2 linked regions of the Ruminococcus sp. HUN007 genome follow. The protein of the gene in region 1 interacts with the protein of each later gene in a pairwise test. Links are inferred from orthologs where the notes say so. Each region holds a gene or a part of one and is shown on either strand. Other genes may lie near its edges. The genes, in order: eno and rpe.

What was found.
Region 2: the proteins of eno (region 1) and rpe interact in binary tests that used the Escherichia coli proteins (3 or more experiments, as listed by UniProt). The link is inferred for Ruminococcus sp. HUN007 from one-to-one orthologs.

What each region holds. Positions count from the first base shown.
Region 1 is NZ_JOOA01000001.1:56,911-63,373, reverse strand. The notes cover bases 1,496-4,423. They hold eno (phosphopyruvate hydratase), read left to right. Parts: upstream 1,496-2,272; coding sequence 2,273-3,574; downstream 3,575-4,423. Other genes in these bases: CC97_RS00185 (restriction endonuclease subunit S), read left to right, coding at 3,948-4,423; CC97_RS00195 (ZIP family metal transporter), read left to right, coding at 1,496-2,038. Also shown: CC97_RS00210 (DUF2325 domain-containing protein), read left to right, coding at 1-16; CC97_RS00205 (DUF3793 family protein), read left to right, coding at 16-600; CC97_RS00200 (flavodoxin), read left to right, coding at 597-1,001; more of CC97_RS00195, read left to right, coding at 1,256-1,495; more of CC97_RS00185, read left to right, coding at 4,424-4,517; CC97_RS00180 (type I restriction-modification system subunit M), read left to right, coding at 4,529-6,058; dinD (DNA damage-inducible protein D), read left to right, coding at 6,256-6,463. UniProt on the Escherichia coli protein: Catalyzes the reversible conversion of 2-phosphoglycerate (2-PG) into phosphoenolpyruvate (PEP). It is essential for the degradation of carbohydrates via glycolysis.
Region 2 is NZ_JOOA01000002.1:608,319-614,598, reverse strand. What follows is about bases 1-2,745. They hold rpe (ribulose-phosphate 3-epimerase), read left to right. Parts: upstream 1-923; coding sequence 924-1,568; downstream 1,569-2,745. Other genes in these bases: CC97_RS06885 (putative glycoside hydrolase), read left to right, coding at 1,704-2,745; CC97_RS06895 (enhanced serine sensitivity protein SseB C-terminal domain-containing protein), read left to right, coding at 1-347. Also shown: more of CC97_RS06885, read left to right, coding at 2,746-3,002; CC97_RS06880 (FHA domain-containing protein), read left to right, coding at 3,005-3,529; CC97_RS06875 (FtsW/RodA/SpoVE family cell cycle protein), read left to right, coding at 3,492-4,790; CC97_RS06870 (penicillin-binding transpeptidase domain-containing protein), read left to right, coding at 4,787-6,127. UniProt on the Escherichia coli protein: Catalyzes the reversible epimerization of D-ribulose 5-phosphate to D-xylulose 5-phosphate.

The sequences.
Region 1 (6,463 bases):
AAAGCAGGTGAGTTGATGTCTGAGCCTGAACGCAGAGAATTTGACAAAGAGCTTTCCGAGCATACAGCTCCCGCTCTTACAGGTATTAAATGTGCCAATCTTTTTACCGTCGATAAGCCGGAGCAGCTGATCGGTGAGCTTTGCGAAGAGTTTTCCGGACGTGCAGGTAGATTCGGACTTGATATGAAAGTGCTCTGCCGATGCGGCAGAAGAACACTTATATACATTTATCACAGAGATATACTTGAAGCATGGCTTTCCCGTCCCGATGTAAAGGAACTGCTTTCCGAATACGGATACAGTTCTGATGACAGTACCGAGCACAAGCTGAAACGTTTGTCATCACGTATACGGTTCGGAAATTTTCCGCATGAGATAGGAGCTTTTCTCGGATATCCTGTTGATGATGTACGGGGATTTATAAATAACAAAGGAAGGAACTGTCTTCTCTGCGGGACATGGAAAGTATATCATGAAGCAGAGAAGGCAAAGCTCCTTTTTAAAAAATACGGAGAATGCAGAGAGTATCTCTGTTCTCAGATAAAACAGGGTACTGAGCTGTTTGCTGCAGTACAGCAATACAAGGAGGAATTTCAATGAAAACAGCGGTTATCTACTGGAGTGGTACGGGAAATACTGAAGCAATGGCAAAAGCAATTGCAGATGGTGCCGGCGCAGATATTTTTACAGTTTCAGAGTTCGGAGGCAGTGTAAGCGATTACGACGTTATTGCTTTTGGCTGCCCGGCAATGGGTGCGGAAGTGCTTGAGGAAGAAGAATTTGAGCCGTTCTTCTCATCAGTTGAAGGAAGTCTTGGCGGAAAGAAAGTAATTCTTTTCGGTTCATACGGCTGGGGTGACGGTGAATGGATGCGCAACTGGGAAGAACGTACAAAGAAGACAGGTGCTGAACTTGTTGACGGTGCAGGAGTTATGGTAAATGAAACTCCTTCAGACGATGATCTTGCAAAACTTAAAGAACTTGGCGCACGTTTTGCATAATTAAACTATCTGATTTTTCTTAAAATGACATCTTCGACATACTGTAATTCATAGAATAACCACATGGCGAGACAGCCGGCAGGCCTGGACAATGATCCGGCCTGCCTGTTGTTTTTTAGGGAAACGCTGATTTATTCATAAATCAGCGTGGGGCTCCGGGGCGAAGCCCCGCAAATCCCGCATCCGGAAATCCGGCGTAGTCGGATTTCCGATTTAATCAGTGTTTACTTAGTAACAGAGAAAGGTAGATGCATATGAAAAACGAAATTATAACCGGACTTATGCTGCCGTTTCTCGGAACATCAGCCGGTTCGGCGTGCGTATTCTTTATGAAGCGCGGCCTGAGCAGAAACGTTCAGCGAATGCTGTCAGGCTTTGCAGCAGGTGTTATGACTGCAGCTTCGGTGTGGAGCCTTATCATACCTGCCATGGAGCTGGCAGAGGGGATGGGAAGATTATCATTTATTCCGGCAGTTGCCGGCTTCTGGTTCGGCGTTCTGTTCCTGCTGCTTCTTGACACGATCATTCCGCATCTGCACATGAATGCGGAGAAAGCAGAAGGTATGCCGTCAAAGCTTGCGAGAACTACTATGATGGTGCTTGCGGTCACACTTCACAACATTCCTGAGGGAATGGCAGTCGGTATTGTCTACGCAGGACTCCTGCAAGGAACGGAAGAGATGTCGTCCGGCGGAGCGTTTGCTCTTGCACTTGGAATTGCGATACAGAACTTTCCGGAAGGTGCGATCATCTCAATGCCTCTGCGTGCGGAAGGAAAGAAAAAATCTGCAGCCTTCTGCGGAGGTGTTCTTTCAGGAGCTGTGGAACCGGCGGGTGCGATTCTTACCATACTGTTTTCATCACTTATACTTCCGGCAATGCCGTACCTGCTCAGTTTTGCTGCAGGTGCAATGATCTACGTTGTCGTTGAGGAACTTATTCCTGAAATATCTGAAGGCGAGCACTCAAATATCGGTGTTTTAATGTTTTCGGTTGGATTTACTCTTATGATGGCGCTTGATACGGCTCTTGGATGATTAATTATAAAATAACAGTTGACAAAGGCTAACTATTATGATAAAATAATAAACGGTTAGCAAAGGCTAATCAATAATTCATATTCTCAGACTTCTTTCAAAAGGCGGAAAGAAGTGCGAGCTTTCCGCCTTAAGTCTGAAAGAACTTTGATTATTTAGTGAGCGAAATTCGCCTTCACTTTAATAATACTGATAAGCCGCATATTTAAAGCGGCAGATAAGGAGTAAAATAATATGGATTTTTTAGAAATTGAAAAGGTTGTCGGCCGCGAGATTCTTGATTCACGCGGAAATCCTACTGTTGAAGCTGAAGTTTATCTTGCAGACGGAACAGTAGGCAGAGGTACTGCTCCGAGCGGTGCTTCAACCGGTGAATTCGAAGCGCTTGAGCTCCGTGACGGAGACAAGTCACGCTATCTCGGCAAGGGCGTTCAGAAGGCTGTGGAAAATATCAACACAGTTATCAATGATGTTCTTACAGGAATGGATGCTTCAGATATTTATGCAATAGACAAGGCTATAATCGCTGCAGACGGAACAAAGGACAAGTCAAAGCTTGGTGCCAACGCTATCCTTGCTGTTTCCATCGCTTCAGCACGTGCTGCTGCAACAGCTCTCGGAATCCCGCTTTACAGATTCCTCGGCGGCATTCAGGGAACAAAGCTTCCTGTACCTATGATGAACATCCTCAACGGCGGTGCTCACGCAGACAGTGCAGTTGACACACAGGAATTCATGATCATGCCTGTAGGCGCTCCTTCATTCAAGGAAGGTCTCCGCTGGTGTGCAGAAGTGTTCCACACACTCAAGAAGCTCATCAAAGACATGGGCGACGTTACTGCTGTCGGTGACGAAGGCGGCTTCGCTCCTAACAAGCTTACAAGCGATGAAGAAGCTATCGAAAAGATCCTCGAAGCTATCAAGGCTGCAGGTTTCGAACCTGGCAAGGACTTTATGATCGCTATGGACGCAGCTTCATCAGAATGGAAGAGCGAAAAGGGCAAGGGCTTCTACAAGCAGCCTAAGTCAGGTAAGGAATTCACATCAGATGAACTTATCGCTCACTGGGAATCACTCGTAGACAAGTACCCGATCATCTCTATCGAAGACGGTCTTGACGAAGAAGACTGGGAAGGCTGGCAGAGAATGACTGCAAAGATCGGTAATAAGGTTCAGCTCGTTGGTGATGACCTCTTCGTTACAAATACAGAACGTCTTTCAAAGGGTATCTCACTTGGTGCAGGTAACTCAATCCTCATCAAGCTCAACCAGATCGGTTCTGTTTCAGAAACACTCGAAGCTATCAAAATGGCACACGCTGCCGGCTACACAGCTATTTCATCACACCGTTCAGGTGAAACAGCAGACACAACAATTGCTGACCTTGCAGTTGCCCTCAACACATGCCAGATCAAGACAGGTGCTCCTTCAAGATCAGAACGAGTTGCAAAGTACAACCAGCTCCTCAGAATTGAAGAAGAACTCGGCGATTCTGCATGCTATCCAGGTATTAACGCTTTCCACGTAAAAAAATAATACTGCTAAGGCGTAAAGGCCCCGGGGCGCAAGCCCCGATCCCTGACGCCGTTCAGATGCAGTGCGCATCAAAGACATACTGATTTACCAAATCCTATATCCATAATACGTAATCTACTTAAACACAGTTCCTTTTCCTGAGGGAGCTGTGTTTTTTTATGACACATCAGTTATAGGATGCTAACTTCAAAATGTTTCTGTTTTGCAGAACTGTGACTGCCGGAGCTCTGAACGTAATCATATAATCATTAAGTTACATAGAATACATAACAAAAATAAATTTCAAAAAACTATTGACAACCTTTTTATCAGAGGTTATAATTAAATCATAGGGTTACATGACTATCATAACAATAAATTTATCGGAGGACATATGAAACTAAGTGAAATAGCTTCGGTCAAAACCGGTCTTGTACTTTCAAGAAAAGAAGCGAAGGACAAGGAAAAAGGTTTTGAATACAGACAGCTTAATCTTAAGGCGGTAAACAGTAACTGCGAGATTATCATGAATGAACTGATTCCGTATTATACTGAAGAGGAGCTTCCTTCAAACTACCTTACACAGACCGGTGATGTGATCATAAAAACATCAGAACCGTATACTGCGGTCTATATAAACGAAAAGTATTCAGGACTGGTTATTCCGTCTCACTTTGTTATTGTCAGAGTAAGAAATAAAAAAGCCGATCCGGAATACATTGCGTGGTATATGAACAAAGACAGAATTAAAAAGAAATTCAATATGAGTTGTGCCGGAATTCTTAAACAGATAAAACCAACACTTGTCGGGGAAACTGAAATAGATTTACCGGCTTGTGAGAAACAGAAAAATGTAATTGAAGTTTATAAGCTTGCTTCTGCAGAATTAAAACTTCTTGAAGAGCTTAAGATGAAAAAAGAACAGTATTACAAAGCATTGATAAATAAAATAAACAGAATGTGAGGAATGTTACAATGACAGGTAAAAGCGATATTGAAAAGGTACTCTGGAGTGCCTGCGACAGTTTCAGAAACAAAATAGACAGTTCTCGTTACAAGGATTATATTCTTGCTATGCTCTTCGTAAAGTACCTTAATGACGTTTATAAAGAAACAAAGAAAGAATACACTGAAAAGTACAAGGGCGACATGGCAAGAGTTGAACGTGCAATGAGAAATGAACGTTTCGCCCTTACTGAAACTTCTACTTTTGATTATCTGTATAAGAACAGAAACGATAATGAGATCGGACAGAAAATAAACGTTGCTCTTGCTGAGATTGAAAATAACAACAGTGAAAAACTAAGAAATGTTTTCAGAGCTATTGATTTTAACTCTACTGTTGACTTTGGTGAGACGAAGGACAAGAATGCGATTTTACGTAATCTTCTTGAAGATTTCCAGACACTTGATCTCAGCCCTTCACAGCTCGACAGTGCGGATATCATTGGTGATGCCTACGAGTACATGATAGCAAACTTTGCTTCCGATGCCGGTAAAAAAGGCGGTGAGTTCTTTACGCCTAACAACGTGTCAAAGCTTGTAGCTGAACTTGTTGAGCCGAAGGAAAATGACCGTATTTACGATCCAACCTGCGGCTCGGGCGGTCTGCTTCTGAAAGCGTATAAAAAAGTTCCTTCGCACAAGGTAGCCGTGTATGGTCAGGAAGTAAACAATCAGACCTGGGCGCTTTGTACGATGAACATGTTCCTTCATAACGTTGACGACGCAAAGATCTGGCAGGGCGATACGCTGGCTAATCCGCAGAATATCAAAGATGATAAACTCATGAAGTTCCAGTGTGTGGTTGCCAATCCTCCGTTCTCACTCGATAAATGGGACAGTGGCTTCCTTTCAGCTGTAAGCGGTGAGGATAAGAAGAAAGAGAAAATGACTGCTTCACTTGATCCTTACGGCAGATTTGCCTGGGGCGTTCCTCCGTCATCAAAGGGTGACTATGCATTTGTACTTCATATGCTTAACTGCCTTGATGAAGACGGAGGCAGAATGGCAGTTGTTCTTCCGCACGGTGTTCTTTTCCGCGGAGCAAGTGAGGGGAAGATCCGTAAGGAGATAATAGATTTCAATCTTCTCGATGCAGTTATCGGACTTCCGGCAAATCTGTTCTACGGTACTGGTATTCCGGCGTGTATTCTTGTTTTCAAAAAGAACCGCGGTACTCATGATGTACTGTTTATCGATGCCAGTGGTGAAGGTAATTTCGAAAAAGGCAAGAATCAGAATAACCTGCGTGATTGTGATATCGAGAAGATCGTAGATACTTATAAAAAGCGTGAGAATGTCGATAAATACAGCTACGTTGCTTCAAAGGAAGAGATAGTTGAGAACGATTATAATCTGAACATTCCAAGATATGTTGATACTTTTGAAGAGGAAGAACCGATAGATATCGATGCTGTACGTGAGGAAATAAAGGCAATCGACAAAGAAATCGATGAAGTTCAGAAGCAGATGGATGCATATTTGAAGGAGCTTGGATTATAATTACGATCAGATATCTTTTTTTATTCCCCCCCATTTAATCCGCCGTTATTCCGCCACATTGGCGGAATAAGTGTCGGTAAAGATTGTCGGTAAAGATGTCGGTAAAGATGGCGGTAAAGATGTCGGTAAAGATGTCGGAAAAGATTTCGGAAAAGGTTTCGGAATAATGATACATTGAAAAAAAGGAGTATGGAAAAATGAGTGAAATTGAAAAATATTCAGAAAAGGTTTTCGAAGAAATCAAACATGTAAATGAATACGGAGAAGAATTCTGGTATGCTCGTGAGTTACAAAATGTATTGGAGTACAAACAGTGGAGAAGGTTTTCTGAGGTTATTGATAAGGCGAAGCAGGCTTGCGAAAACTCAGGAAATACGTCTTCTGACCATTTTGCCAACGTCGGCA
Region 2 (6,280 bases), on another replicon or contig:
AACTGCTTGAAGGATTAAAGAGTGCCATCGATGAAAGAAACAATTCACAGGTTTTCATAGCTGATCTCAAGGAACATCCTGAAGAACTCGAGGATGCTCTCAGGGACTTCTTCAATGAAGACGGCACTGTTGAACAGGCTTACCTTCAGCTTATGAGAAGAGGAAACGATGTAAGCTATCTTCTTATTGTAGACAACGAATTTCCTGAAAATGCATCAGAAGATGAAGTAAAGAGCATCAGAAAGAATCTGTTCGACAATATTGCAGAAAAAATAAAACCGGCACTTAACGGCCGTCCTCTTTCAATTGCAGGATTTTCAGATGAGTTCGGTAAAAAAAGCGGTTGAAAACAGAGTACCTTTCTACACCAGATGATCACAAAACTGTCCATATGACAATATAAAAAGAACAGTTTTGTACAGTTCGTAGATATAATCCACTATCAGACCATTTGGTTTTTGTGCATGTATACATTTTTCATGTAAATTTAGTGATAGATAATAATCTATATTGACAAAGCTATTTTTTCATGCTATAATATAACCATAGTAAGGAAGACATAAAAGTTTCCTTACATCATTAATTATTGAAATTTTCTTATAAATAGTGTTTTTTCTCATATCTCCTTTAGAAAGCTCTGTTCTTATAGAACAGGGCTTTCTCCCTTTTACAGGGAAAGTTTATCTGTAAAGGGGACGTATTATTAAAAGCACTGCTTAAGCTCCGCACTTAAGGCTCGTTCCTGCCCGCGGAGTTTTTTACTGCATTTTTTCAGACTATGTGCAATCTGCGTAATAAATCTGAATCATGTGCCGGATTTTTTTATAGAAAAATATCGTATTATTGTTGACCGCAGGGCGAAAATAGGGTATTATATATATGTATGTATTGATATTATGAATCTTTCTGGAGGTTGAACTTTTTTGAAAACTTATATTTCTGCTTCTATACTCGGTGCTGATCTTCTTAATCTCGCAGCTGAATGCGACAGACTTAAGGAGAACGGAGTGGACATGCTCCATTTCGATGTAATGGATGGTCAGTTTGTTGACAATATTTCATTCGGACTTCCTGTACTCGAGAAGTTAAGCAAATATACAGACATTTTCAAAGATGTTCACCTTATGATCAGTGATCCTTTGAAATATATAGACGCATTTGTAAAAGCCGGCAGTGACATGATCACATTCCATGTCGAAAGCAGTTCCGATCCGGACGAAGTGATCGCCGCTGTTAAGGCAGCAGGCATCAGATGCGGTATTTCAGTAAAGCCGAAGACACCTGTTGAAGAAATTTACAGATTTCTCGACAGAGTCGACATGGTTCTCATTATGACAGTGGAGCCCGGCTTCGGGGGACAGGGATTCATTCCTGAAACTGCTGAAAAGATCAGTACTCTCAGACGATACATTACAGAAAATGGTTTTGATACTGACATTCAGGTCGACGGCGGAATAAACGCAAAGACCATCTCCGTTGTCAGAGATGCCGGAGCAAATGTTATTGTTTCGGGAAGCTATCTGTTCAATGCAGCTTCCATGGCAGACGCAGTCAGATCTTTAAAATGATAATGCGGGCGAAAACACAGGACACCTGTTGTCCGGCAGGCAGACAGATATAAACATTAAACGTGTTCCGTACTGACGGTTACCGTGAACTGCCGTATATGGTCAGTGTTTTCCGTAATTAAGGAGAGTTTTAAAATGAAAAAAAATAAAGGTATGAAAATATATAAACAGAGAAAGAAAAAGAGAGGAGCTTCCAGCCAGATCGGTTCCATTCTCGGAACATGTGCTGTAGTTTTCGGTGCAGGTATATTCGGTTACTATGTAATTGCTGTACCAATGGCCAAGGTGTTCCGTACAATGAATTCAGAACCTGAGGTAATGGTATCCGATTCAGTTCTTGACGAGGAGTTGCCGGTTATTACTGAGGCAGTGACCACAAGATACAAGACCAGTCTTGACGGACTTGAAATAGAAAAGACGGGCGATTCTGAACAAAAGGCAGTGACAACTGTTATCGTTACAGAAAACGATACTATTGTTACTTCGATTCCTGCAGTAACTGTACCGGTTACAACTGAATATGCTGCTGAGGCTCAGCCTGTACCGTCACCGTCAGCATCTCCGTCACCTGCTCCGCAGGCTGTAGTAAAGGGCGGCTGCGTTTATCTTTCAGCTTCTGACATTTCAAGTATCGATGCGCTTTCTGCACGGCTTTCATCGGTTAAGGACTGCACATCTGTTGCAATACCGCTTAAGGTAACAGGCGGTGAGCTCAACTATGATTCACAGGTGAACTCAGCAAGACTTTCTGGAGCAGTTTCATCTGATATCTCACTCGGAGACATCGTAAACGCTGTAACTGAGAAAGGACTTGTACCGGTAGCTTCCATAAGTACTGTGGCAGATAACATTTATCCTGTAACATACAAAAAAGCAGCTTATCAGTTCGAAGACGGCTATACCGGTGAATGGCTTGACAACAAGGCTGAAGCAGGCGGTAAGCCTTGGCTTTCACCTTTCTCACCTATTGCTCAGGATTATCTCTGCGCACTTGTTGATGAAATCACATCAGCCGGTATCAAGAGTGTTATCTGTACTGATAACTATTTCCCGCCTTTCCGTGAAAAGGACCTTGGATACATCGGTGAGATCGTAAAGTCACCTGAACGATACAAGGGACTTACAAACCTTGTGAATATGCTCAGCCAGTCTGCAGCTGCAAACGGCGGCAAGGTTATGCTTGAGGTTTCTGCTTCGGATATAATCAACTCTTCAGCTGAAGTATTCCATCCTGAAGAATTCGGTACAATGTCTCTCGTTGTAAATGTAAACATGGATGATTTCGGCGGCGAGTCACTTCATTCCGTACTTGATAAGATAAAAGGCAAAACAGGCAGCATGAAGGTAGTTCCGTGCGTTTCAGCAGGCGGCGACAGCGCTTCAGTTACAGGAACTCTCAAGTCAATGGGATATGATCTCTATATGATCAGATAATCATGGATTTTAATTTTGACAATGTAAATTTAAACCTAGAGTCCGTTTCAGATCTTCTTAACGGACTCTACGCACAGATAATTACATTCAAAGGTTTTGCAAGTGTGTTCGTCATGCTTTTCATTGACCTTTGTGTTCTTATCATACTGCTCAAAAGCGGATCGGAAAAGAAACTCTGTAACAGGAAATGGCGTAAAGAGTTCGGATATATAGCTGTTGTCGAAGGCCGCAGGGTAATTCCTGTGGAAACTTCCGAGATACTTCTTGGCCGGCACCGTTCAGCAGATATCCAGTTTCCTGATCTGTCGGTTTCAAGGTATCACGCAGTACTGACTTATTCTGACGGAGTATTTCTTCTTGAAGATCTCAATTCAAAGTCAGGCACATACCTTAACGGAAAGAAGATACATTCTGCTGTGATCAATGTGGATGACGAGATCAGACTTGGCGCAGTGGTTTTCCGTATAAAGAGAATAAAGGAGACAAACAATGGCAGCAGAAAAGGTAAAGGAAAACGAAAAGCTTAGTTACTTTTTCATCAGACTATTCGTTGTACTTACACACATTGTTCTGCTTCTGAACGTTTACCTGAACGGGACCTATGATGATGTGGCTGCGGTAATCATTCTTTCAGCCTTTGTAATTTTTTCAGACATAGCATACTTCATGATCCTGGGGACGTTTACGCAGGACACTTACACAGTTGATTACCTGCTGGTACTGATTGCAAACATAAGTCTGATATTTCAGTCGTGTTTTGGCGGTGTAGAATTTAATCTTAAACATTTTATAACCCTTACTGCCGGAATGATTTCATGTCATGCCGGCTATTTATTTACTCGTAACAGCTTTAAGGCGGAAAAATTCAGACCGTACTGTTATGCCGGCATAGCAGTGCTTATGATTATAATCTTTCTTTTTGCCGGCTCAAGAAGCATGTGGATAAGAATAGGCGGATTTTCCGTTCAGCCTTCTGAATTTATGAAACCGCTTCTTGTCATGATCTGTGCTTCATCACTTTCAAGCCAGCAGACAAAGAAAAAATACTGGATAATACGCACCGCTCCGAATAATATCGGAATGGTTCTCATTTCAGCTCTCATCATAGCATTTCAGTGGTGGTGCCGTGATCTCGGCAGTATACCTACGTTTGCTGCTGTTACCGGATGTGCGCTTATCAACAGACTCTGCTATCCTAAGGCTGCGTTTTCCAAAAGAAAAATAGCGGCTCTTGCCGGAGCAGTTCTTGCACTTGGATTTGCAGCAGTCAGATTTGCTCCTGCCTACGTTAAGGACAGACTCTACGTTGACATCTGGGCTGATCAGTACGGAAACGGATACCAGCAGTGCCGTGCCCTTATTGCAATGGCTGAAGGCGGATGGCTTGGCAAAGGACCGGGTGCCGGACGGCTAAGCAATATCGCAGCATATGACACCGATATCGTATTCTCATCAGTATCGGAGGAATGGGGACTTCTCGCAGCTGTTCTCTTCGTTATACTAATCGTTCTTATGCTCGCGACTTCACTTATTAACACACCGAAGTGCTATTATCACGGAACTATAGCAGTCGGAGTAACAGCTGTGTTCGTTGTACAGATGTCACTCAACATATTCGGATCATGCAATATGATCCCGTTTACCGGCGTTACTCTTCCGTTCCTTTCAAACGGAGGTACATCTATCGTTACAAGCGGTTTTCTGATAGGCATGCTCAAAGCCACACAGTCTCCTGTATTTATCAGAAACATTGTGGAAGTCGAACCGGAAAGAGGTGAGAAGCCATGAGAAGCATCAGAAGAAACATGAGACTCATAACAGCAATGCTGACTTTGTTCATGGCGGGAATGGGTGCACTTGTATTCAGAATATATTCGCAGTCTTCTTTCTATATGAGTAATTCTGATTCCGTGTCTCTTGGAAAAGTGTACGACAGAAACGGTGATGTCCTCTTTGATCAGAATGCTGATCCTGAAACGTACGGATACGGTCATTTCACCGATGTAGCTAATTTTATCGGCAACGACAGCGGCCAGATGACCAATACGCTTGTATCAGAAAACATGCAGTATCTGAGTAACTATTCCTTTTCGGCCGGTCTCAGAAATGAAAACGGAAGCAGTAGTATAGTCACTACGCTGGATCATGCTGCAAATCAGAGAGTGTACGATGCTTTCGGTGATAAAAACGGAACTGCGATTGCCTATAATTATCTGACAGGTGAGGTACTTGTCTGCGTAAGCAGACCGGGACTTGACCCTTTCGGCGGATACACAGGTCTGGAGGAGGGAAGTCTTCTCTGTAAGGCGTTTTATAAATTCACACCGGGTTCAACACAGAAGATCCTCACTACTGCTGCTGCCTGCGAAACAATGGGAGCAGACAAACTCGATTCAAAAAGATACAGATGTGATGGTGCATTCACCAACAGATCAGGCAAGGAAATAATCTGTCATTTTCTTTCCGGACACGGCGAGCAGAACATACATGAAGCTTTTGCGAACAGCTGTAATCCGTTCTATGCTCAGCTTGTTGAAGACGGTGATTTTGTCATGAACAATGTCATGAAAGTATTTCGTGATCTCGGATATTCAGTCAACGGTTCGAAAGCAATGACTCTTGAGATCAACGGGATAAATGTAGAAACTGCTTCAACCGTTCTCAATGACAAGGGCGATTTTTCAACTGAGTGGGGATTCATCGGCCAGGGCGAAACGATGATCAGTCCCTGCATGCTTATGATGTGGCAGAGTGCCGTAGCTACAGAAAAGGGCTTTTCTGTACTTCCTTATGTTATAAGCAGCACGACCGATGTAGTCGGAAACAGAAATGATATGAAATCACCCGGGCATTCAAAACAGTTTTTTTCAGCTTCCACGGCCTCATATATGCGTGAGATTATGATAAGTAACGGAAGCAGATATTCCGATTCTATTCCGGGCTATGTTCTAGGACTTAAAAGCGGAACAGCACAGGTTAAAAACGGTGACGAGGAAAACTCATTCCTTGTGGGATTCAATACTGATACCGAGAAACCGATCGCGTTCTGCGTTCTTATTGAAAACAAGGATCAGTGGGGAATAACAACTGACTCGATAGTAAGTGTTCTTCTTGACTCGCTTTAAAAAATATCCTGTTTTTCTTTCTGTATTATTAAGGAAACACTGATTAAACCGGATTTCCAGAGGTGATATTTGCCGGGATTTGCTCCGGAACCCCACTCTGATTTATGAATAAATCAGAGTTTCCTTTATATTTTCATGTATAAACTCTGTATT